One region of the Clostridium sp. LIBA-8553 genome, then DNA from elsewhere that is predicted to be linked to it. Evidence: a T-box and tRNA genes for the amino acid it is inferred to sense, from the RefSeq annotation. Region 1 holds a T-box; the other holds one or more tRNA genes.
What was found. A T-box is a leader RNA that pairs with one kind of tRNA and senses whether it is charged. The one in region 1 lies ahead of AC2JAQ_RS11865 (valine--tRNA ligase), so its partner is inferred to be a tRNA-Val.
Positions count from the first base shown of each region.

Region 2: it encodes a tRNA-Val, which carries the amino acid that the T-box ahead of AC2JAQ_RS11865 (valine--tRNA ligase) is inferred to sense. The anticodon was not compared.

Region 1 is NZ_CM173489.1:2,662,871-2,675,400, reverse strand. Features, by position in the region: gene AC2JAQ_RS11915 (threonine/serine exporter family protein) at 1-457, opposite strand, end outside; gene glyA (serine hydroxymethyltransferase) at 638-1,870, shown strand; gene AC2JAQ_RS11905 (dipeptidase) at 2,058-3,020, shown strand; gene ymfI (elongation factor P 5-aminopentanone reductase) at 3,194-3,940, shown strand; gene AC2JAQ_RS11895 (HAMP domain-containing sensor histidine kinase) at 4,076-5,515, opposite strand; gene AC2JAQ_RS11890 (response regulator transcription factor) at 5,599-6,270, opposite strand; gene AC2JAQ_RS11885 (M16 family metallopeptidase) at 6,424-7,668, shown strand; gene recX (recombination regulator RecX) at 7,674-8,312, shown strand; gene AC2JAQ_RS11875 (transglutaminase-like domain-containing protein) at 8,318-9,490, shown strand; gene AC2JAQ_RS11870 (tetratricopeptide repeat protein) at 9,571-9,921, opposite strand; T-box leader at 10,078-10,292, shown strand; gene AC2JAQ_RS11865 (valine--tRNA ligase) at 10,530-12,530, shown strand, end outside.
Region 2 is NZ_CM173489.1:3,449,361-3,461,890, forward strand. Features, by position in the region: gene AC2JAQ_RS15680 (DMT family transporter) at 39-470, shown strand; gene AC2JAQ_RS15685 (S8 family serine peptidase) at 537-1,733, shown strand; gene AC2JAQ_RS15690 (M23 family metallopeptidase) at 1,736-2,788, opposite strand; gene AC2JAQ_RS15695 (DnaD domain protein) at 3,023-4,021, shown strand; gene AC2JAQ_RS15700 (ATP-binding protein) at 4,018-5,013, shown strand; tRNA gene AC2JAQ_RS15705 (tRNA-Thr) at 5,106-5,181, opposite strand; tRNA gene AC2JAQ_RS15710 (tRNA-Asp) at 5,185-5,261, opposite strand; tRNA gene AC2JAQ_RS15715 (tRNA-Val) at 5,274-5,349, opposite strand; tRNA gene AC2JAQ_RS15720 (tRNA-Glu) at 5,356-5,430, opposite strand; tRNA gene AC2JAQ_RS15725 (tRNA-Asp) at 5,436-5,512, opposite strand; tRNA gene AC2JAQ_RS15730 (tRNA-Val) at 5,527-5,602, opposite strand; tRNA gene AC2JAQ_RS15735 (tRNA-Glu) at 5,609-5,683, opposite strand; tRNA gene AC2JAQ_RS15740 (tRNA-Asp) at 5,691-5,767, opposite strand; tRNA gene AC2JAQ_RS15745 (tRNA-Val) at 5,781-5,856, opposite strand; tRNA gene AC2JAQ_RS15750 (tRNA-Glu) at 5,861-5,935, opposite strand; gene AC2JAQ_RS15755 (hypothetical protein) at 6,121-6,702, opposite strand; gene AC2JAQ_RS15760 (BaiN/RdsA family NAD(P)/FAD-dependent oxidoreductase) at 6,911-8,155, shown strand; gene AC2JAQ_RS15765 (acyl-ACP thioesterase domain-containing protein) at 8,308-9,066, opposite strand; gene AC2JAQ_RS15770 (acyl-[acyl-carrier-protein] thioesterase) at 9,090-9,830, opposite strand; gene AC2JAQ_RS15775 (NADH peroxidase) at 9,961-10,506, opposite strand; gene AC2JAQ_RS15780 (DUF1858 domain-containing protein) at 10,874-11,065, opposite strand; gene AC2JAQ_RS15785 (NUDIX hydrolase) at 11,186-11,665, opposite strand; gene AC2JAQ_RS15790 (adenylosuccinate synthase) at 11,865-12,530, opposite strand, start outside.

The DNA.
Region 1 (12,530 bases):
ATTTTACAAACATACCTACAAAAAAAGAAACTAAACAGTCTTCAATATTACCACCTAGAATAGCAGTAAAACCAGCTGCACCTATAGCTGAAAATATTAGGTTCGTTTTAAAATCATACTTAGGACAGTTTTCGTTTATATCTATTAATCTTTCTAGTACTTCATCAAGAGAATATTTTTCAGTATAAAGTTTTCTTGAAAGTGCATTTACTAAATGAATTTTTTGTAAGTCAACAGTTCTATTAGTAACTCTTTTTACTAATGTAGTTGTATAATTATTCTCATCATATACAGAAACCATAATTCCTGTTGGAGTAACAAAACTCTCTGCGTAGCGAATTCCATAAGCAGCACAAATTCTGCATATAGTCTCTTCAACTCTATAGGTTTCGCCACCACTTTCTAGGATTATTCTTCCTGCAAAAGTTGCAATATGTAATACTTTATCAAAATCCATATTATTCGCCCCTATGTAAATTTTATAACCAATACAGTAATTATAACATATGAAAAGTTAAAATAAGATATACAAACTCATATTAGTTTAATCAAATTATAAACAAATTATTTTCTATTGATAAAAATAATTAATAAATTTATAATAGTTAATATATATTTTACGTTTGGGGTGAAGAAAATGAATTTTGAAAATTTAGAAAGAGAAGATGAGCAAATTGCACATCTTGTTGAAAAAGAAAAGGAAAGACAGGAAAATAGTATAGAACTTATAGCCTCAGAAAACTTTGTTAGCAAAGCTGTTATGGAAGCTATGGGATCATATTTAACTAATAAATACGCAGAAGGTTATCCTTCAAAAAGATACTATGGTGGCTGTCACGTAGTAGATGAGGTTGAAGACTTAGCAAGAGAAAGAGTAAAAAAATTATTTGGGGCTGAGCATGCTAATGTACAACCACATTCAGGATCACAAGCTAATATGGCTGTTTATTTTTCAATATTAGAGCCAGGTGATACTGTTTTAGGAATGGATTTAAGCCATGGAGGTCATTTAACTCATGGTTCACCTGTTAACTTCTCAGGTAGATTATTTAATTTCGTATCATATGGTGTTGATCCAGAAACTGAAATGATTAATTATGAAACTGTAAGAGAATTAGCTCTTAAACATAAACCTAAATTAATAGTAGCAGGAGCTAGTGCATATTCAAGAACTATAGATTTTAAAACTTTAAGAGAAATAGCTGATGAGGTAGGGGCTTATTTAATGGTTGATATAGCTCACATTGCAGGGCTTGTAGCAACAGGGTTACACCCATCACCAGTTCCTTATGCTGATTTTGTTACATCAACAACTCATAAAACTTTAAGAGGTCCAAGAGGAGGATTAATACTTTGTAAAGAAAAGTTTGCAAAAGCATTAGATAAAAATATTTTCCCAGGAATTCAAGGTGGTCCTTTAATGCATATAATAGCTGCCAAAGCTGTTTGTTTTAAAGAAGCATTAGAACCAAGCTTTAAAACTTATATGGAGCAAGTTGTTAAGAACGCGCAAGCTCTAGCAGAAGCTTTAGAGTCTTATGGATTTAAATTAGTTTCAAATGGAACTGATAACCATTTAATACTTGTTGATTTAACTAATAAGGATATAACAGGCAAAGATGCAGAAATTCTTTTAGATAGCATAGGAATAACATTAAATAAGAATACTGTACCGAATGAAACAAGAAGTCCGTTTGTTACTAGTGGAGTTAGAATAGGAACACCAGCAATAACAACTAGAGGATTTAAAGAAGAGGAAATGAGAGAAATAGCTTCTATAATAAATGATGCTATTAAAGAAAAAGAGGGAGATTTAGAGCCATTAAAAGCTAGAGTTAAAGCTTTATGCCATAAATATCCTTTATATTAGTAATTAAATAACAGATAATTTATAGGCCATGTTACAGTTTAAATTTGTAACATGGCTTTAATTTTTAAATAATAATATTAGTAGGAAGCAATAATTTAAAAAAAGAGATATTTTTGATATAGTTTATATTGTGAATAAATTCATACTAGTTATATGAAAGAGGTGAACTTTCATAGGAAAATTACCTATGAAGATTTTTATGAAATTTATAGATTTTCATTGTGATACAGCATCACTTATGTTTCAAGAAAATAAGAAACTTTTTCAAAACGATTTAAAGGTTGACATAAAAAAATTAAGAGAGGGAGAAGCTTTAGCACAGTTTTTTGCTTTATTTATAGATAAAGAGTGTACTAAAGACACTTATAATTATTGTAAAAGAATGCTAGAAAATTTAAAAAAAGAGTTTCAAGAGAATTCAAGTGACATAATCTTATGTAGAAATATATTAGATTTAGAAAAAGTAGAAAAAGAAAATAAGATAGGAGGGTTCATTACTATTGAGGAAGGAGATGCCATTAGAGGAGATGTTGAAAAGTTAAGGGAATTTAAAAAAGAGGGAGTTTCTTTAATAACATTAACATGGAATTATATAAATGATTTAGGGTATCCAAATTATCAATTTAAATATAAAGATAGAGGACTTACTAAAAGAGGAATTGAAATTGTAGAAGAGATGAATCGACTACGTATGTTAATTGATGTATCTCATCTTTCAGATGGAGGATTCTATGATGCTATAAAATATTCGAAAGATCCTATAATAGCATCTCATTCTAATAGTAGAATTCAGACAGGGCATAGTAGAAATTTAACAGATTCTATGATTAAGCTTTTAGCTGATAAAGGAGGACTAACAGGAATAAATTTTTGTAATGCCTTTTTAAAAGAAGCAGAAGGAAATGATTCAGATTTAGCTTTGATAAATGATATGATTAGACATATAAAGCATATAAGAAATATTGGTGGAATAGATGTTATTGGGCTAGGTTCTGATTTTGATGGAATAGAGAATGAAGTTGAAATTACTAATTCAAGTAAAATGGGATTGCTTTTAGATTCTTTAGAAAAAGCAGGTTTTAAAGAATATGAAATAGAAAAAATATTCTACAAAAATGCAAAGAGGATAATAAGAGATGTTTTAAGATAGCCTTATAACTCAATTATATGATGGGTTGTATCAAAATTTAGAAAAATAAAACTTATAAATATATTCCGAGAATTATTGGATTTCACTAAGAATTATGTATAAGTTTTATTAAGTTATTTTGATACAGCTTTTTAAAAAATTACAATATGTATAAAGAAAAGGATGAAGGATTAATGGAGAAAAAATTATTAGGTAGAATAGTTTATATAACAGGGGCTTCAAAGGGGATTGGAAGAGGAATAGCCAAGGAATTTGGAAAAGAAGGAGCTTTTGTTTTAATTGGATATAATAGTGATTTAGAGGGTGCTAATGAAACATTAAATATGATTAAGGAATTAGGAGGAACAGGAGAGGTTCTTGGAGGAAATGTAGCCAAGAAGGATGATAGAGATAATATAATAAGTACTATTAAAAATAAGTTTGGTAGACTTGATATATTAGTTAATAATGCGGGGATATCAAAAATAGGGTTATTTATGGATTCAAGTGATGAGGAAATAGATTCTATTATGAATGTTAATTTAATCGGAGCTATGAAGCTTACAAGAGATGCTATGGACTTATTAAGGGAAGGGAAAAATGCATCAATTATAAATATATCATCAATATGGGGGAATGTAGGAGCTTCCTGTGAGGTTTTATATTCAACAACTAAAGGAGGAGTAAATTTATTTACTAAAGCTTTAGCTAAGGAGATTTCAGCATGGGGCATAAGAGTTAATTGTATAGCACCAGGAGTTATAAATACAGAGATGAATTCATGGCTTAGTCAGGAAGAAAAAGAAAGTTTAGAAGAAGAAATACCTATGAGTAGATTTGGAGAAGTTGAAGAAGTAGGAAAGATAGCAGTATTTTTAGGATCTGATGATTCCTCATATTTAACAGGACAAATATTAACTGTTGATGGTGGTATGTTATAAAAATTTTATAGACAAAAATAGGCTGTATTAAAACTTTAAATAATAAAACTTATAAATTCTTAGTGAAATCTAGTAATTTTCTTAATATATTTATAAGTTTTATTTTAAGTTATTTTTAATACAGCACATTTTATTTTATAATTCTTCTATTATATCTACTTCATTAGATTTTTTTAATGTAAAGTAGAATTTAACTCCATCTTCTGTATTCATAACACCAAATTCACTTCCATGGGCTTGAAGAAGATTTTTAACTATAGATAAGCCAAGACCTGTACTTCTATCACATCTATTCCTTGAAGTATCTCCTCTATAAAATTGATTCCAAATCTTACTTAATTCTGTTTCAGGAATATGTGCTCCTGTATTTTCAATAGAAAAATAAATTTTATCTTCTTCAACTGGTTTTATATCGATTATTATTTTATTATTAGGTTCTGAATACTTTATGGCATTGGTCACAAAATTAGTTATAACCTGTTCTATTTTAAAGTCATCTCCTTCAACATAAACATCTTCATCTGGAGAGTAGTTCTTTATGACAGTTAAATTATTGTTATTTATATCAACAGCATTTTTTACTAGAACCTCTTCAGTAAGAGCAGTAAGAGAGAATTCTATAAAGTGCAAATCAATTTTACCTGCTTCAAGCTTTGAAAGTTCAAGCATATCCATAACTAATTTATTCATTTTTTCAGCTTCATCTATTATTATGTCTAAATAAATATCTCTATCACTATCATCAACTATTCCATCTTTTATACCTTCAGCATAACCAGAAATTATTCCTATTGGAGTTTTAAGTTCATGAGAAGCTCCTGCAATGAAATCTTTTCTAAGCTTTTCTAATTCTCTTTCTTTTTCTATATCTTCTTCTAGTTTTTTATTTTTTATTTTCAAATCCTCTAAGGCATTAGAAAGGTTTTTCGATAAGAAATTTAGAGTTTTTGCTAAGCTTCCTATTTCATCTTCTCTATCAATATTACATTTTTCTGAGAAATCCATAGCACTCATCTTTTTGGCAGATTTATTTAACTTAACCAAAGGTTTTGAAATTAAGTTTGAAAATACATAAGATAAAATTAGTCCAATAATAATAACAATTATTATTATGTATTTATAGAAATCTTTTATTAGCGAACTTGCTTCTTCAATTGGTTGGAATGATGTTATTGCAACAATAATAGAATCATTCGTAGTAGTGAAGGAGAATGGAACCATATAAACAATATATTTTGTAGAATACTTCTTGCTATTAAAAACTGTTGTTACTCCAGAGTTTGAATTTAAAAGTGTTTTTGCAAAATCAGGATCGCTATATAATTCATTGAATATATTATTTAATAAATCAGCTGCTTCTGAATTCTGATTATCAGGATCAGGAAGGTATTTAGGGGTACTGTCAGTTGAATAAATACCTATTTTAGCATTATTTTCTAGCTCAAAAAGACTTAAAGCTTTATATAAGGAGCCGGTATTTTTTATATCATAAGAGTAAAGAGCTCTAAATTTTAAAACTGCATTACTTAAATCAGAACTCTTTCTTTTGAAATAAAACTCTTGAAAAAATGACATTTGAAACACCATAGTAAACAGTGTTAAAAATATTATTATACCGAAGGTTATAATAAATAGTCGTTTTGAAATACTCTTTTTCACTATTTCACCTCGAATTTATAGCCACTTCCTCTAACAGTAGCTATATAATTAGATTTATCCATTAGTTTCTCTCTAAGTCTTTTTATATTCGTATCAACTGTTCTTATATCACCAAAATAATCATATCCCCAAACATTATCCAATATTTTATCTCTAGATAATGCTATACCTTCATTAGAAGAAAGATAAATAAGCAAATCGTATTCCTTAGGAGAAAGTAGAATTTCCTCATCATGTAATTTTACTTCATGTGAAAGTTTATTTATGGTTAATCCATTGAAATCTAAAATATTCTTATCATTTAAAGTACCAGTTCTTCTTAATAATGCTTTAGCTTTTGCTAATAAAACTTTAGGGCTAAAAGGCTTAGTCATATAATCGTCAGCTCCAAGTTCATATCCTAAAAGTTTATCTTCCTCTTGGCTCTTAGCTGTTAATAATATTATAGGAGTATTAGAAACTTCCCTTATATTTCTACAAACAGCAAGACCATCTAATTTTGGCATCATTATATCTAATATTGCTAAATCAACTATATTTTCAGAAAATATCCTAAGAGCTTCTTCGCCATCAGAGGCCTCTAATACATTAAATCCCTCTTTTTTGAAGTAATCTCTCACAAGAAATCTTATACGTATTTCATCTTCTACAATAAGTACCGTTTTGTTCATATAATCACCAACCTTTAAAAAATATTGTTTTAACTTACTTAATATTATACAATGAAAACAGCTTTACGTTTAATTTTATTTTGTTTTTATAAGGGATTTAATATTATATAATTAAAGTTAAAATTTATATAAATAATTTTAGGGGAGTTTTTAATGAAAAGATGGACATTTGATGAAAATACCATAATTTTACCTAATGGGTTAAAAGTAATAACAATAAAAAAGGATACAAGATTAGCTTCTATAAATATTGGAATTAATATAGGTTCTTTATATGAAGATGCAAAAGAACTGGGTATGAGTCACTTTGTTGAACATATGCTTTTTAAAGGAACAAAGAATAGAAATAATGAACAATTAAATAGAGAACTAGAATTTTTAGGTGGAGATTATAATGCATATACAGATTATATATCAACAGTATATAGCGTTAATTGTTTAGATGAAGAATTTGAGAAGGGTATAGAACTATTAAGTGATATGATTTTAAACTCTTCCTTTGACGAAAAAGAAATGAAAAAAGAAAAGGGAGTTGTTTTATCAGAAATAAGAAGTGATAAAGATGATCTTGAGGATTTAAGTTTGAGTAGAACCCATGAATATGCCTTTGATAAATCTGCTCTTAGAAATTCAATAGCAGGAACAGAAGGACATGTTAAAGGCTTTAAGAGAAACCAGGTTTATGATTTTTATAAGAAATATTATACTCCAGATAACTGTGTCATTGTAACAGTAAGTGCTTTTAGTCATGAACAAATGCAAAAAATAATTTTGGATTTTTTTGGAAAATGGGAAGGAACTTGTCATAAGAAAGCAAAGATAATAAAAGAAAAAAATAAACCAATAATAAAAACAACATATAAATCTCAAATTGAACAAGGAACTGTTACTTATCTTTATACTTTTGAAGAGGTTGAAGAAAAAGATAAGCTTCCTTTAAAAATATTGAGTTATAAGTTGGCTGAAAGTTCAAACTCGATATTATTTAGAGAACTTAGAGAAGAGCGTGGTTTAGCTTATGATGTTTATAGTCAGATGGATTTGGATGAAAATGTTAATACAATGAATATTTTCACTTCAGTTAGAGAAGAATCAATAGATGAAGTAATAGAAGTAATAGATGCGGCTATTGATGATATAAAAAATAAAGTCATAAATTTTGATGAAGACATGCTTTGTATGATGAAGAAAACTCATAAGACTGGAGTCGTTTCTACTCTAGAAGATTGTAGCAGTCTTTGTGGATATGTTTTAGTGCAAAGTTTGGCGGGAAAGGATATAACAGAATTTATAGATAGTATGGAAGAACTAGAGAAGATGACCGTTGACGATATATATAGGGTTTGTGATAAATACTTAAACAATCCTACTATACACATATTAAAACCAATGGAGTAGATAAAATGGGAAAAATAACAAGTATAGAAGTTCAAAAGAGAAATACAAATAGAGTAAATGTTTATGTAGACGAAGTGTTTACTTTTGCTTGTGATGCTGAACTTATATATAAACAGGGAATACAAAAAGATTCTTTAATAGATGTTGAATCAATTAAAGAAATTGTGAAAGAAGATGAGTTTATAAAGTGTAAGAATTCAGCGCTTAGAACAGTTGAAAAAACATATAAAACTGAAAAGGAATTAAAAGATAAACTTAAAGAAAGAGGCTTTGAGGAAGATACTATTAAAAGAACATTAGACTTTCTAAAGGAATATAATCTTTTAAATGATGAAAAATATGCAGAAATGTATATAAAAGATAGACTTAGAACTCAGGGGAGAAATAAAATAAAATATGCTCTTATAAGAAAGGGCATTAGTGAGGAAGTACTTTTAGATAAGTTATCTAATATTGATCAAGAGGATGAAAATGATACTGCTTTTAAGCTAGCAGAGAAAAAATACAATATGCTAAAGAAAAAAGAAAGTGATAAGTATAAATTATCTCAAAAATTATTTAGATTTCTTTTATCTAAAGGATATGACTATGACTGTTGTAATAGCGTAGTCAGAAGATTAACAAATAATGAATATATGGAGTAGGTAAAATGAATTTTAACTTAGTAGATTTGATTGTAGTTTGTTCTTTTATACTGCCGTTAATAGTCGCTTACAAAAGAAAATTTAATATTATAAAAATAAAGCATAGTATTGAAGAACTAGGTGGATATATAGCCTTTTTCTCAGCTTTATACTTAAGTTTCATTGTAATAAAAAAAGTAGATATAATAGAAAAAATGTTCTCTATTATAGTGGTAGATTTTGATTCACTCATATCAAGATTTAATATTTCACCACAGGTGATAATTATATTAATCGTATTAGTTCTTACTCTTGTGATTTTTTTCGTAATAAAGCTTGTATTTTTAATACTTAATTTATTAATTATAAATCCAATATTAAGATGGTTAAAAAAAGCAGAGGCTAAAAGAGGAAAGAGATTTGGAAAAGGAGCAGCATTATTAATTAATATACCTAAGGCTGCATTTTATATGATAATAAGCGCCTTAGTTATTATTATTTTGGGGAGTAATGGATTTTTAGGAAACAAAATGGAAAAGTTAACTTTAAATTCAAGAGCTTATGAGATAATAAACAATAATCAGTATTATGCTGCTTTGAATAAAGAGTATGAATCTTTTCATAAAGAATATAAAGATGCTATAAGTAAAAACTTAATTACTGAAGAAAGTACTAAAAAACCAACTGAAGAAAAAGTAATTAAAAATAATAGTAATGTTATAAACCTTTATAATGGAGTAACTCTAGAACAGGGTATAAAATCAAATGAAGCTATTAATGCAAAAGCTAGAGAACTTACTAAAAAGGCAAAGACTGATAGAGAAAAAGCTAAAAACTTATATATTTGGATAAGTGAAAATATTAATTATGATGATAATAAAGCCGAAAACATAAGTAAGGAACCATCAAAGTATAAATCAGGTGCTATTGAAGCTTTTGAAACTAGAAGTGGTATATGCTTTGATTATTCATGTCTTTATGTTGCTATGGCAAGAGAAGCTGGACTAAAAGTTAGAATGGTAACAGGAGAAGGATTTAACGGTAAAGAATGGGGACCACATTCTTGGAATGAGGTTTATTTACCAGATAAAAATGAGTGGATAACTGTTGATACAACCTTTGGAAAAGCCGGTAATTATTTTGATAGCAGAAAAAATAATGATTCACATAGAAATGCCCAAATAATAGGTGAGTGGTAAAAAATAACCAAGCAATTTTGCTTGGTTGTTTTTTGTTGAGATAATTTATAATTTTAAAGTTAATCAGTTAGGAGTATAGGTTATTTTGTAAGTTTTGATAAGATTAAATCTATGGCTTTTTCGCAGTCATTATCTGCATTATCTAATGCCCAAGCTAAATTAAAGTATCTTAAAGCTTTAGGATTATTATTTATCATTGAATAGCAATAAGCTAGATTAAAGAAGTACTTTGAGTCTTGATAAAGTTCTAAAGCTTTATTAATCATTTCAATAGCTTTTTCATACTGCTTTAATTTTATGTAGCAAACACCAGCATTATAATAACTATGACATTTACATTCATCGTTATCTAAAGCCTTTTTGTAATAACTTATGGCATCAGAATAATTTCTAGTATTGTATAATTCGTTACCTTTAGAAAAATTACTCATTTTTGACCTCCTAAAAAATATCTACTTTAATTATTAACTTATTTTGGAATTATATTCATAAGATGAAAATATTATAAATTTATATGTATATTTGATTAGACTTACTTGACATAGGTTAAAATAATGGTATAAGATATATTTATAATTTAAATAGTAATATAAACAGTGATAAAGAGGAGTAAAGGTAGGAAGAGCTTTTAAGAGAGGAGATCCTTGGGTGTAAGATTTCTAAGCTTGATATCTTGAAGGTAGCTTTTGAGTTTCTTTGGTGAAATTATTAAAGTAATCAAAGACGGCATTTTCAGTCGTTAGTTTTTGAGAGCCCTTAATATGAGGGAAAAAAGGTGGTACCGCGAGTTTTCGTCCTTTTATGGATGAGGGCTTTTTTTATTGCCCAAAATTACTTTTAAATAAAGGAGCTGTTTTAAGTTAGTGTTGGTTTTTAGATAGAACTATAAGATAAATCTGAAGGGTTAGCTAAAAATAAATATTCACTTAAAGTAGATCATAAATAAAAAAATAATTGTTAAAAGGCATTTCAAGATAGTTTTTGGAATGTTTTAAATAAATACATAAAACTATGTTTGAATTTTAAGGAGGTAAGTCTAATGGATAATAAAAATATTTCTACAACGTATAATCCTAAAGAGTTTGAAGAAAGACTTTATAGCAATTGGCAAGAAAAGAAGTACTTTACTCCTGTAATAGACAAGAGTAAAAAACCTTACACTATAATAATGCCACCACCAAATATAACTGGTAAATTACACTTAGGCCATGCACTTGATAATACACTTCAAGATATGCTTATAAGATTTAAGAGAATGCAAGGATATTGTACTTTATGGTTACCAGGACAAGACCATGCTAGTATAGCAACTGAGGTTAAAGTTGAAAATGAGCTTTTAAAAGAAGGTCTTTACAAGAAAGAAATGGGAAGAGAAGCTTTCTTAGAAAAAGTTTGGGAATGGACAGATGAATACAGAGAAAGAATAAGAGAGCAGCTTAAGAAAATGGGTTGTTCAGCAGACTTTACAAGAGAAGCTTTCACAATGGATGAAAATTTAAGTAAAGCTGTAAGACACGTATTTGTTAAATTATACAAAGAAGGTTTAATATATCAAGGAAACAGAATAACTAACTGGTGTCCTAAGTGTCAAACTGCTTTATCAGATGCTGAAATAGAGTATGAAGAAAAAGAAGGAAACTTCTGGCATATAAAATACCCAGTAGTTGGTTCTGATGAGTATTTAGAAATAGCTACTACAAGACCAGAAACTTTACTTGGAGATACTGCTGTTGCAGTTAACCCAAATGATGAAAGATATGCTCATTTAGTAGGTAAGATGTTAAAATTACCTTTAACTGATAGAGAAATACCTGTAGTTGCTGATGACTATGTTGACGTAGAATTCGGAACAGGAGCAGTTAAAATAACACCAGCTCACGATCCTAACGATTTTGAAGTTGGTAAGAGACATAACTTACCACAAATAAGAGTTATGGATGATAGTGGTGTAATAAACCACCTAGGTGGAAAATATAAAGGCTTAGATAGATATGAGGCTAGAAAACAAATGGTTGCTGACTTAGAAGAGTTAGGATTATTAGTTAAAATAAAACCTCATACTCACAATGTTGGTACTCATGATAGATGTGGTACAGTTGTTGAGCCAATCATATCAAAACAATGGTATGTAAAAATGCAATCATTAGCAGATCCTGCTATAGAGGTTGTTAGAAATAAAGGAACTAAATTCGTTCCAGAGAGATTCGAAAAAACTTACTTCAACTGGATGGAAAATATCCAAGATTGGTGTATTTCAAGACAATTATGGTGGGGACACAGAATACCAGTATTCTACTGTCAAGATTGTGGAGAAATCATGGTTGAATTAGAAGATCCAACTAAGTGCTGTAAGTGTGGATCAAAGAACATAGAACAAGATAAAGACGTTCTAGATACTTGGTTCAGTTCAGCTTTATGGCCTTTCTCAACTTTAGGATGGCCTGATAGAACTGATGATTTAGAGTTCTTCTATCCAACATCAACATTAGTTACAGGATACGATATAATATTCTTCTGGGTTGCTAGAATGATATTCTCAGGTATACACAACATGGGAGAAACTCCATTTGATACAGTATTAATCCACGGTATCATAAGAGATGCTCAAGGAAGAAAAATGAGTAAATCATTAGGAAATGGTGTTGATCCATTAGAAGTTATAGATGAATATGGTGCTGACGCATTAAGATTCATGTTAGTAACAGGAAACGCTCCAGGAAATGATATAAGATACATTCCTGAAAGAGTTGAAGCTGCAAGAAACTTTGCTAATAAGATTTGGAATGCTTCAAGATTCGTTATGATGAACTTAGACAGAGAGCTTATGGATAAATACAAAGATTGCAAAGAATATAGCTTAGCAGATCAATGGATATTATCAAGAATGAACTCATTAATCAAAGAAGTTACAGAAAACATGGAAAAATATGAGTTAGGAATAGCTCTTCAAAAAGTACATGATTTCTTATGGACAGAGTTCTGTGATTACTATATAGAATTAGTTAAACCAGTATTATATGGTGATGATGAGAAAGCTAAG
Region 2 (12,530 bases), 790 kb from region 1:
TTTTTTATTTTGGAATACTAAGCTTGAGGTGATTTATTATGCTTGGTATTATTTTAGCAATTATTTCAGGTGCAGCTATGAGTATCCAAGGAGTTTTTAATACAAGAGTTTCAGAAAAAATAGGAGTATGGGAAACCAACACCATAGTACAAGGATCTGCTTTTGTCTTAGCTCTATTAATTATGCTTATGTTAAGAAGTGGAAACTACTCTGAGATTCGCTCCGTAAATAAAATATATCTCTTAGGCGGAGCTATTGGAGTTGTTATAACCTATACTGTTATGGCTGCTGTAGGAAGTTTAGGACCAACCTTTGGTATATCTATAATTTTAATTTCTCAACTCCTAACAGCAGGGATAATTGATGCCTTTGCTCTTTTCGATACTGAAAAAATCAAATTTGCTGCACACAACTATCTTGGAATTATAATAATGATAATAGGAATTATCATATTTAAATGGAAAAGTTAATACATTGTCAAAATCATACTCCCATTCATATATTATAAAATAATAAATAATATGGGAGTATTTATTATGTTTTCATTAAAACAAAAATTGGATAGCAATCTAAAAATTTATATAAATCGCTCTTATTATACTAAGTATCGAGTTCTAATCAAATGTAAGAAGTTTATGAAAGATATGGTAAAGAAAATGCCTCAATTAAAAGGTACTATTGTAAGAGAAATTGAATCATTAAATTTGATTTGCGCTATTCTTACGCCAAAAGCTATTAATAGATTAATTGAATATCCTGAAATAGAATTTATTTCTTTTGATGATCATGCTACCCTCTGTGGTCTTAGCATCGGAACAGCAAATAGACTTCCATCTAATAAGTCTTTTAATTTTACTGGCAAAAATATATCTATAGGATTAGTTGATAGTGGTGTTTATCCTCATCAAGATTTATTGAATCCTAAAAATAAAATAGACATGTTTTTAGATTTATTAAATAACTATTCTTATCCTTATGATGACAACGGTCATGGAACAGCTCTAAGTGGAATTATATGTGGTAGTGGTTATTCCTCTAAATTTGTCTTTAAAGGTATTGCAGAAAACACTAAAATTTCTTGCATTAAAGCTTTTGATGCTACTGGTAAAGGATATGTCTCAGATATATTATTCGCTATTCAGACTCTTATATATCAAGAAGAAAATCCTATAAGAGTTTTATGCTTGCCATTTGAACTTACTAGCCATAATATTAGAATTTCAGACTATTTTAATGATATTTTTAAACTAGCTGTTAGCAAAAATATTATTCCTATTGTTCCCTCTGGAAGCATAGAAGGAGATAACACTATTCAGGGCTTAGCATTATCTCCTTGGTGTATAACAGTTGGTGGTATAGATTCTACAAAGGCACCAACAACAACTTTTAAATTTTCTTCCTCTGGAAATTCTAATTTGAAAAAACCAGATTTTTGTGCCGCTTGCGTCAATATAATGTGCTTAAACTCAGATAAGCAATATATCTCTGAGAAAAATGGCATAAAGCTATATCCTCATAAATTGGATAGTAGCTACACCGTTTTTCAAGGAACTTCTTTAGCTTGCGCCTACATATCTGGAGTATGTGCACTACTTTTAGAGTCTAAGCCAGAACTAAGCTATAAAGATTTATGTTCATTATTAAAAATAGCTTCTAACAATAAATATGAACTTCCTTCGAATTCTGTTGGAGAAGGAGTCATTGATTTATCATTCCTATTAGAAAATATATAATATTAATTTATATAATCTATAGGATTAATAGGATTCCCTTTATACCTCAATTCTAAATGTAGGTGAGGCCCAGTACTTCTTCCAGTACTACCGACTTTTGCAATAGTCTCACCTTTTTTCACTTCTTTTCCCGATTCAGTTAATATCTCACTAGCATGCGCATATAATGTTTCTGTGTTATCATCATGTTTTATTATAACCATGTTTCCATATATATCATCATATCCTACAAAGCTTACTACACCATTACAAGCCGCTTCTATAGGCGTTCCACTTGGTACAGCAATATCTACTCCTCTATGCCCACCTCTGCTTTTTTCTCCAAAAACAGATGTTATAACGCCACCTCTCGTTGGATGTGATAAAAAAGTCATGTTAGAGTTAATAGGATCCTTTATTCCTTTGTAAACCTTAGTACTCTCTGCACCTTTTAAAATTGATTCAGATATTACTTCACTACTTTCTTCTTTTCCATTTATAAAGGTCATTTTCTTTTTAATCTTTTTCTCTCCTGCTTTCCCATTTTCAACAGTATTATCACCTAAGTACCTATTATCTACTTTTATAACCTCTACAGCTGGCTCTATCGGAACAATCTCTTCCACTTCAGCTTCAACAGTTATTTCTACTAAAGGTTCATCTAGGATTTTATTACTTAACAGAATTTTAGATGAAATTTCATCAACTGAATTTATATCTTGAGATAAAACACTATTCTTTTTTAAATCTACTTTTGTATCAAAATTTACCTCTTTAACTAAAACTCCACTTTCAGAAGCTTTTTTCACATATTTTTCTTTGATTTCATTTAAAACATCTTCTACAGTATCTGGATTATCTATATAACCTACTACATTATTATTTAAGGATAACTCATAGGCCTCAACATAAATATTTGCCATACAACTTACCCCTTCAAAAACATATTCAAACTCTCCCTTTTCTGCATATAAAGAGTTTGCAAATACCTCAATTTTAACTGTAGAAAATAAAATAATTAAGGTAGAAAGAAAAACTCTAATAAAGTTTCTCCCCTCGCCTTCCGAAATACTCATATTCAAAATTCTCCTTTTAATAAAAATTTTAGTTTAAAATTAAACACGTAAATTAATGTGCCCATTAAAATAAAATTTATTCATTCAAATAAAATATTTTTATATTTTATAAGAGATTACTTTATTGTTATAGAAAAGACACTTTGATATAATTAAACATAGTCTAAAATTTTAATTTATCTTAAATCATTAATTATTAGACTATTTATACAAAACTAGAAAGGTGGTTATTTCTTGAGTACTTTTATGTTAAAAAACTCAGCCACTAAATTTACTCCTGTTAGTAATGTATTCATAGAAGAATATATGCCTAAAGCTCGAGGGGAATTTATTAAGGTTTATTTGTTAATGATAAAGTATAGCTTTACGGGGGAACCTGGGGTTAATTCTTCAATTTTAGCAACAAATTTAAACCTATTAGAATCAGATATAATGAATGCTCTTAATTATTGGCATGAAGAAGGTGTTATTAAATTAGTTCCTATAGATAAAATGAATAACTTTAAAATAGAGTTTTTAGACTTATCGGAAGGCAATCATTCATCAAGTCAGAATTCTGTTGATTTATTATCTGCCCTTGATGAAAATAACACTAAGGATATGCTGAAAGATATAGAAAAACTTATATGTAGACCTTTATCAACAAAGGAAATGACTACTTATCTTTCTTGGCAAACAGAGCTTAATTTTTCCTCTGAGCTTATATTAATATTAATAGAGTATTGTGTATCTAAAGGCAAAAAAGATGTTAGATACATAGAGACAGTGGCTCTTGGTTGGCATAATGCTGGAATAAAATCAATAGAGGAAGCTCAAGCTTACATAACTAAAACAGAAGATAAATGGGTTAAAATAAGAAAAATTCTTAAGTATTTAGGAATACAAAATACTGAGATAATGAAGCCACAAGAAACTATGATGGAAAAATGGCTTCTAACTTACAACTTCTCTGTTGAGTTAATACTTAAGGCTTGTGATATATGCTTTGAAAGACTAAATAGGGCTGATTTTAAATATATAGATGGTATTTTAGCTAAATGGTTTAAAGATGGTATAAAAACACTTGATGATGTTGCTAAAAAGGATGTTAAAAAGCCATCAAATATCAAAAAACCATTTAATAAAAACAACTCTCAAATTCAAAAGAAACCAGCTAGAGAAGCAAACTTTACCCAAAGAGATTATGACTATGATTCCTTAGAAAAACAATTGTTAGGATGGGATACTGAATGATTAAAGGTTATAAAAGTCAATTGATGGATATGTACGAAAAAATTCGTCAAGAAGAAAAATCAAATCTAGCTAATAGACAAAAAGAAATAAAAGAAAAAATACCTCAAGTATTTGAATATGAAAGAGAAATAAGTAAGCTTTCTCTAAAACTTTCAATGCTTGCTTTAAGAAAGCATGAAAAGGGAAATTTTGAAAAACTAAAAAAAGAAATTGAAAATCTTAGAGATGAAAAAGATCAATTACTTGCTATGAATGGATATCCAAAAGATTATTTAGATATGCATTATAAATGTGAAAAATGTAAGGATACAGGATATATAGGTGTTGAAAAATGTGTTTGCTACAAAAGAAAACTTGTAGAAATATACTATGAGAACTCTCATATGGCAGACGCTTTAAAATTAAATAATTTTTCAAAATTTGATATAAATGTTTTTTCTTCTATAAACAAAGGAAATGAAAAATACTCTCCAAGAGAAAATATGCAAATCATTATAGATAAAATGATTAATGGATACATTCCAAAATTCAATAGACATAATGAAAATATACTTTTCTATGGAAGTCCTGGTACTGGAAAAACATTTCTGACTTATTGCATAGCTAAAGAATTATTAGATAATGGATTTCTTGTAGTTTATAGAACTTCTGATGAGCTTATTAGAAATCTTAGAGAAATAAGATTTAATAATGATCACGAGTTAGAGGAATTGCTTATAAATTGTGATTTACTTGTTATTGATGATTTAGGTGCAGAGCAAATAACTGATTTCTCAACTACTGAGTTATTTACTCTTCTAAATAAAAAAATATTGTTAAATAAAAAAATGATTATATCAACAAATTTAAATTTACCTGAACTTAAACAGGCTTATGCAGAGAGAATAACTTCAAGACTACTTGGAAACTTTGTTCTATTTAAAACTTATGGAGATGATATAAGAATAAAGAAAAATCTTCAGAAAAGAAAAAATATCTCTTATCTTACTTAAAAGATAAGAGATACTTTTTTTGCATAAATAAATTAAATGTCGAAATATTCTTTAAAAGAATAAAAAAGAACTTCAGTTAAACTGAAGTTCTTTGGAGCTGATGATCGGACTTGAACCGATAACCTGCTGATTACAAGTCAGCTGCTCTGCCAATTGAGCCACACCAGCATGTGGCGACTCAGAAGGGGCTCGAACCCTCGACCTCCGGCGTGACAGGCCGGCACTCTAACCAACTGAGCTACTGAGCCATTAAAAAGTTTTGGTGGTCGCAACAGGGATCGAACCTGTGACCCCCTGCTTGTAAGGCAGGTGCTCTCCCAGCTGAGCTATGCGACCGTAATATGGTGACCCCTAGGGGAATCGAACCCCTGTTACCACCGTGAAAGGGTGGTGTCTTAACCGCTTGACCAAGGGGCCAAAACTGGCGACTCAGAAGGGGCTCGAACCCTCGACCTCCGGCGTGACAGGCCGGCACTCTAACCAACTGAGCTACTGAGCCATTAAAAACTTTTATGGTGGTCGCAACAGGGATCGAACCTGTGACCCCCTGCTTGTAAGGCAGGTGCTCTCCCAGCTGAGCTATGCGACCGTAATATGGTGACCCCTAGGGGAATCGAACCCCTGTTACCACCGTGAAAGGGTGGTGTCTTAACCGCTTGACCAAGGGGCCAAAAATGTGGCGACTCAGAAGGGGCTCGAACCCTCGACCTCCGGCGTGACAGGCCGGCACTCTAACCAACTGAGCTACTGAGCCATTAAAAGTTTTATGGTGGTCGCAACAGGGATCGAACCTGTGACCCCCTGCTTGTAAGGCAGGTGCTCTCCCAGCTGAGCTATGCGACCGTGATGGTGACCCCTAGGGGAATCGAACCCCTGTTACCACCGTGAAAGGGTGGTGTCTTAACCGCTTGACCAAGGGGCCACATTAACTCTTAAAACCACATCATTTTTGACCAGTTTTAGCTTTAAACTAAATTTGTTTATTTTGTTTTTGTCTTTCGCACTTGGCGACCTGACAAGGAATATAATACCCAAAAAATAATCTTATGTCAACACTTTTTTCAGTCATTTTAAGTCGTTTTTAACCATTTAAATAAATTATATTTGCTATTCGCATTTTTCCTCAAAATTACTCTCGTTTTCTATTTTTTCAACTATTTTTTTATAAATTTCTAATTGTCTTTTTCTCCAAGCTCTCTGTTCTTTTAATTTTTCCATATTAAAATGACACATTTCAAGGAATTCTGGCTGTTCTAAGACCTTAATATTGAACTTATAACTATCTTCTCTAAAGTTTCTTCCACTAGCTTCAATTTTTATTGGATATCGCCCATTTAAGTATATCAATATATCTTTATCCCAAAATCCTCTTTTATTTACTCCTTTAGAAAAATCACTTAAAACTTCTAAAGATTTTACCTCTTTAAATGATTCCTCAATTGAATCAATTATTCCTTTATAAAATAATGCTGAAGTACCCCTATTTATTTTTATTTTTAATAAATCAAGATTTTTTTTAATAATATCATCGACTTCTCCTTCTGAAATAAGTTCTCCATCTTTCATTTTGAAAGTTTTTATTCCTGACTTATTTGGATAATTCACAACCACTTGATCATAATTCATCCTTCTAATTTTTAATTCTATATTATATTCTTCCATGTTGCTATCTGTAATTTTAAATTTCATAATACTCACCTCATTATTTAGTATTACTCCTAAAAAAAATAATATAACTTACGATTTTTCCTATTCTTCAAGTATTTAATAATAAGCAAATATGATACAATACAACCTTAGAAATGTTATGATTAAATAAATGATACTTTTAGAAGACTATTTTTAGGTTAGTATGAAAATTAAGATATAAAGATACAAGAAGGGAGAAATTAAACTTATGATATACCATGACGTAGTTATTCTAGGCGGTGGAGCTTCTGGTTTAACAGCTGCAATTACAGCAAAGGATTTTGGTTTAGATGTTGCTATAGTTGAAGGAACAGATAGAATAGGGAAAAAAATTCTTACTACAGGTAACGGTAGATGTAATATAACCAATTCACTGATAAATTTTCCATTTTCAAACTTTCATAGTAGTAATGATGGATTTTTTATTAAAACATTAAACAAATTTTCTGTTGAGGATACAAAGGCTTTCTTTCTTAATCTAGGTTTACCAATAATAGAACTTGAAAAAGGTAAAAATTATCCTCAATCTTTGCAGGCATCTTCTGTTGTAGATATATTAAAAATGTCTTTAGAAGAACGTGAGATACCTCTTTATAATTCATATAAGGTAAAATCTATCCATAAGTCAAAAGGAAAATTTGTTTTATCCACAGGAAATGAGGATTCTCCTGTGATTAAATGCAAAAAGTTAATAATGGCTTGTGGAGGAAAATCTGCTCCTAAAACTGGTTCTGATGGTTCTGGATATACTCTAGCTAAGAACTTAGGTCACTCAATTGTTGAACCTAATCCTGCTATTGTCCAGTTAAAACTTTCTCATAATAAATTAAAAGCTTTATCAGGAATAAAATTTAATGGTTATGCTGAAGTTTTATGTAATGGAGAAAGTATTAGAAAAGATTTTGGAGAGATTCTTTTTACAGACTACGGAATCTCAGGCCCTCCAATATTACAAATTTCTAGAGAAGCATCTTTAGGCTGCTTTAAAGGTAATGAGGTTAAGATTATAGTTGATATGATGCCTGAAAAATCATTAAAAGAATTAGAAGATTTCTTAGAAGGACATTTTGCTGTTTTTGCTTGTAGAGAAGTTATAAACTCACTTATAGGTGTTGTTAATAAAAAAATGATACCTATACTTTTAAAAGAAGCTGGTATAGATAATTTACATAAACCATGTTATGAACTTACTTGGCAGGAAAAAAAATCATTAACACATCTTATGAAGGCTTGGGAATTTAAGTGTATTGGAACTAACGGATTTCAAGCAGCTCAAGTAACCACTGGTGGAGTAAACACAAAAGAAGTCGATTCCGAAACCCTTCAATCAAAAATTGTAGATAATCTTTATTTCTGCGGGGAATTATTAGACGTTGATGGTGATTGTGGTGGATTCAATTTACAATGGGCTTGGAGCTCAGGATTCACTGCTGCTCTTTCTTGTACACTTTAATATTTTTTTGTAGAAAACTATTAAAATTTAACACTATTAAAAAAGGTGTTTAATTAGAAACCTTAACTTTTCTAATTAAACACCTCTTCTTTATATAAAAATTTATAACATGGCTTTTTACTAAACTTAATCAAAATTGCTCTTGTTATCCATTAAAACTCTTTTTTCCAAACAGTTTCTATTAGAGCCGCTACTTCTCCTAATCTATGATTAATTATCTTATAAAGACACTTATATCCCTCTTCAATCTCGTCCCATTGACAAATAATACTTACATCATCACCAAGTCTAACTTCTTTTTCATACTTGATTTTAGCTGATATAAGGCTATATTCATCTAAAATACACTCTGGAGTAGCTTCCATAGTCCATTCTAAATATTTAGTATTATTAACGTGCTTATTAAAATCTATGTCACTTCTTCTAACTGAAAGGTTTGCTTCTAAATCTTCCCTTTCCAACTTTTCAACCTTAGTTGATTTTAATTCCACCTCTCCAGTGTTAACCATGTTTATTAACTCACAGTATTCCTTAGGAATTCTCACTGCTCTACGCTTTTCTAAATCTATTAATAAGAATATAATTTTTCCTTCTGCAATAATTTCATTTTTTTCATCATAAACCTTATAAACCCTACTAGCATAGAATTTCTTTATTCCTTCTAAATAAGTTTCTACATTAATAGAACTTTTATATGGTATTGGTTTTTTTATGTCAATTGAATAACTATAAATAATCCAACTTAATCCATGCTCTTTTAAGTATTTGATACCCTCATAGGCTAACTCTTCCTCATGAATTGCTGATACATCACCAAAAATTTTCATAAGTGGTACCATCTTTATATTTTTATTAACATCTGAGTCGTAATATAATACGTCATATTTTTTTGCAAGTTTATTTTCACTCATAATTTCATTCTCCTAAATATTTTTTAATACCAATAAGTTTCTGCTAAAGTAATGTTCTCTCCTTCTTCATTTTGTACTTTATGAAGAACTTTTATTTCATCTTTTCCTCTAATTATTTTTGATTTTATATTTACATTATGACCATATGTAATTTCTTTTTCAAATTTTATTTTTATTCTTTTCATTTTATACTTTAAAGCAATATCTGCTGGGACTGTCTCTAAAACCCATTCTATGTACTTAATATTACTAACATGCTTATTTAAATCTATATCTAAATATCTTATATGAAAATCTAAAGAAAAATCTTCTTCTTCAAATTTCTCGAAATCTAGTTTTTTTCTTAATAATTTTGAAGACTCTTTACTTACTCCATGAACTTCATATTCTGCATCACTTATTCTTGCAGGCCTTCTAGTTTTCTTATTTATTAGAAAGGCTAGTACACTAGCTCTAGACACTAAATTACCTTCCATATCATAAGCCTCAAATATTCTATTAGAATAAAATTTTCTTATAGCTTCAACATAAGTTATAACTTTAACTTTTTCCCTATATTTCGGGTATCTATTCATGATTATGTCATAATCAAAAAATACCCATGTAGTATCACTATCACTGCTCGTATAATTCATTGAGTTTTCTTCTTCTTGGCTCAAACAACAATCAGAAAAAAAACTCATCATTGAAGTTATTCTACAATCTCCTCTTCCATCAGTTTCCCCATAAGTAATTTCATATATTTTTTCATATGTCTTCCCCATTTATATCACTCCTTATTTGGAAGTATATCAAATCAAAAAATAGCTTTCAAACAACAAAACACCACTAAATCAACTAATTTAGTGGTGTTTCTTTTATAAATATATCATACAAACAAATTATTATGGATTTTTATTTTTGGAAGTATCTATTTAATAATCCAGCGAAAGCTTTTCCATGTCTAGCTTCATCTTTACACATTTCGTGAACTGTGTCATGGATTGCATCTAAGTTTAATTGTTTAGCTAAAGTAGCTAAGTCTTTTTTACCTTGGCAAGCTCCGTGCTCTGCATTTACTCTTGCTTGTAAGTTAGCTTTTGTATCAGCTTCTACAACTTCTCCTAACATTTCTGCGAATTTAGCAGCGTGCTCTGCTTCTTCGAAAGCTATTCTCTTGTAAGCTTCTGCAACCTCTGGGAATCCTTCTCTGTCAGCTTGTCTTGACATTGCTAGGTACATTCCTACTTCTGTACACTCTCCCATAAAGTTAGCTTGTAATCCTTCGATTATTCTTTCATCTACCCCTTTAGCAACTCCGATTCTGTGTTCATCAGCGAAAGCTAAATCTTCTCCTTGTTCTATGAACTTGTCAGCTCCTACTCCACATACTGGGCATTTTTCTGGAGCTTTTTCTCCCTCATAAACATATCCACATACTGTACAAACAAATTTTTTCATAATATTATTCCTCCTACAAAACAAACATTTATTTAACTTCAATTTATAATCATAATTTAAAAGTCTTTATTATCAAGTCATTTCTTGTTGATGTTTTATCTTCACCAACCTTATGTTATTATTATATAATAATTATTATTAATTAGCAATAGTTATTTTTTAATTTTTTAAAATTTTTATCAAAATTATGTTTTAAATTAATTTTAATTTTTAAATAAAACTATAAGATTCTCTTAATGAAGATACTTTGCAAAATTATGATAGCTCTTAAGAGCGAATTAAAATCAACAATATACTAAAATAAAGCCTTATAAAAAAATAAGAAGCACTTTCTAAAAGTGCTTCTTATTTTAAACATAATTTAAAATTAATATTCTATGTTATTTATAGCTTCCATTAAATCATCTAAATTTAATCCGTGAACCATAGCAGCCTCTTCTAATGTTTCAGCTTGAGCTGATGGACATCCAACACATCCCATACCGAAGCTCATTAATACCTCTGCAGCTGTTGGCATTTTTCTTATTATTTCTCCGATAGTCATATCTTTAGTTATCATAATTAACTACACCTCTCTTAACTAAACTTAAATTAAAAATTATATTTTTCATTATACTCTCTCCAAATTTCAAAGACAAGTGTTTTACTCTGAATTATCCTTTTAAAATTAAAATTCTTATTATATATAATCTCCAATATTTAATTTTTCTATTATGTCTTTTATTACTACTCTATCTGGTGAATTTATATTTTCTAAGCTAGGAATTTCGTCTTTATAGAAGAATACAGCCTCTGCACTTTCCTCTTCATCTAAAACAATCTCTCCTTCATAATCATTTGTAATAAATATAGAAGAAGCATTATAAATTTCATCTCCATTAGGATATTTATTGTAACAATTTTCACCAGAATAAACATTAAATAAATTTAGACTTTTAATTCTAAGTCCTACTTCTTCATATGCTTCTCTAATAGCAGCCTCTTGAAAGCTTTCTCCTAACTCTAAACTTCCGCCAGGAAGGCCCCATTTCTTATTATCAGTTCTTTTTTGTAATAATATTCTTCCTAACTTATCTATTATTACAACACCTGCTGAACACATTATAAGCGGCCTATGTGGATTAGGAAGCTCTTTTCTTAAATCTATTATATATCCCATACAACTCTCCTCTTAACCTTAAAATATATTTTTCTACTTTAAATCAGCTTAGAAATATTATACCTTAAAATTAAATCTATATTTTAAGGTAATACTAACTTTTTATATTAACCTTTAAAAATATTTTTAAAGCAAAATAAAAAATAGCTTAAGATTAAATAATCTTAAGCTATTTCTAATTAGTTATTTGTTAGTATTATTAAAGTTCTTCTCTTACTCTTATAGTTTGATTTCTCTTTGGTCCAACACCAACTATAGAAACCTTAGTTCCTGTGAACTCTTCTATTCTTCTTAAGTAAGTTTTAGCGTTCTCTGGTAACTCTTCGTAGCTTCTTGCATCAGCAACTTCTTCGCCCCATCCTTCGAACTCTTCGTATATTGGTTTACATCTAGCTAAATCTTCTAAACTAGCTGGGAAGTAATCTATAACTTTTCCATCTAATTCATATCCAACACACATTTGTATTTTATCTAATCCAGCTAATGTATCTATTTTAGTTACTACTAATGAAGTTAATCCACAAACTCTTGTAGTAGTTTTTAAGATAACAAGGTCTAACCAACCACATCTTCTTGATCTTCCTGTAGTTACTCCGTACTCATGACCTTTTTCTCTTATCCATTCACCAGTTTCATTTTCAAGCTCTGTTGGGAATGGTCCTTTACCAACTCTTGTAGTATAAGCTTTAGCTATACCAACGGCATTAGTTACCATGTTTGGTCCTATACCTGCTCCACTAGCAACTCCACATGAAGTTGTGTTTGATGATGTAACATATGGATAAGTTCCATAGTCTATATCAAGAAGCATTCCTTGAGCTCCTTCAAATAATACATTTTTATCAGCTTGGATAGCATTGTATAT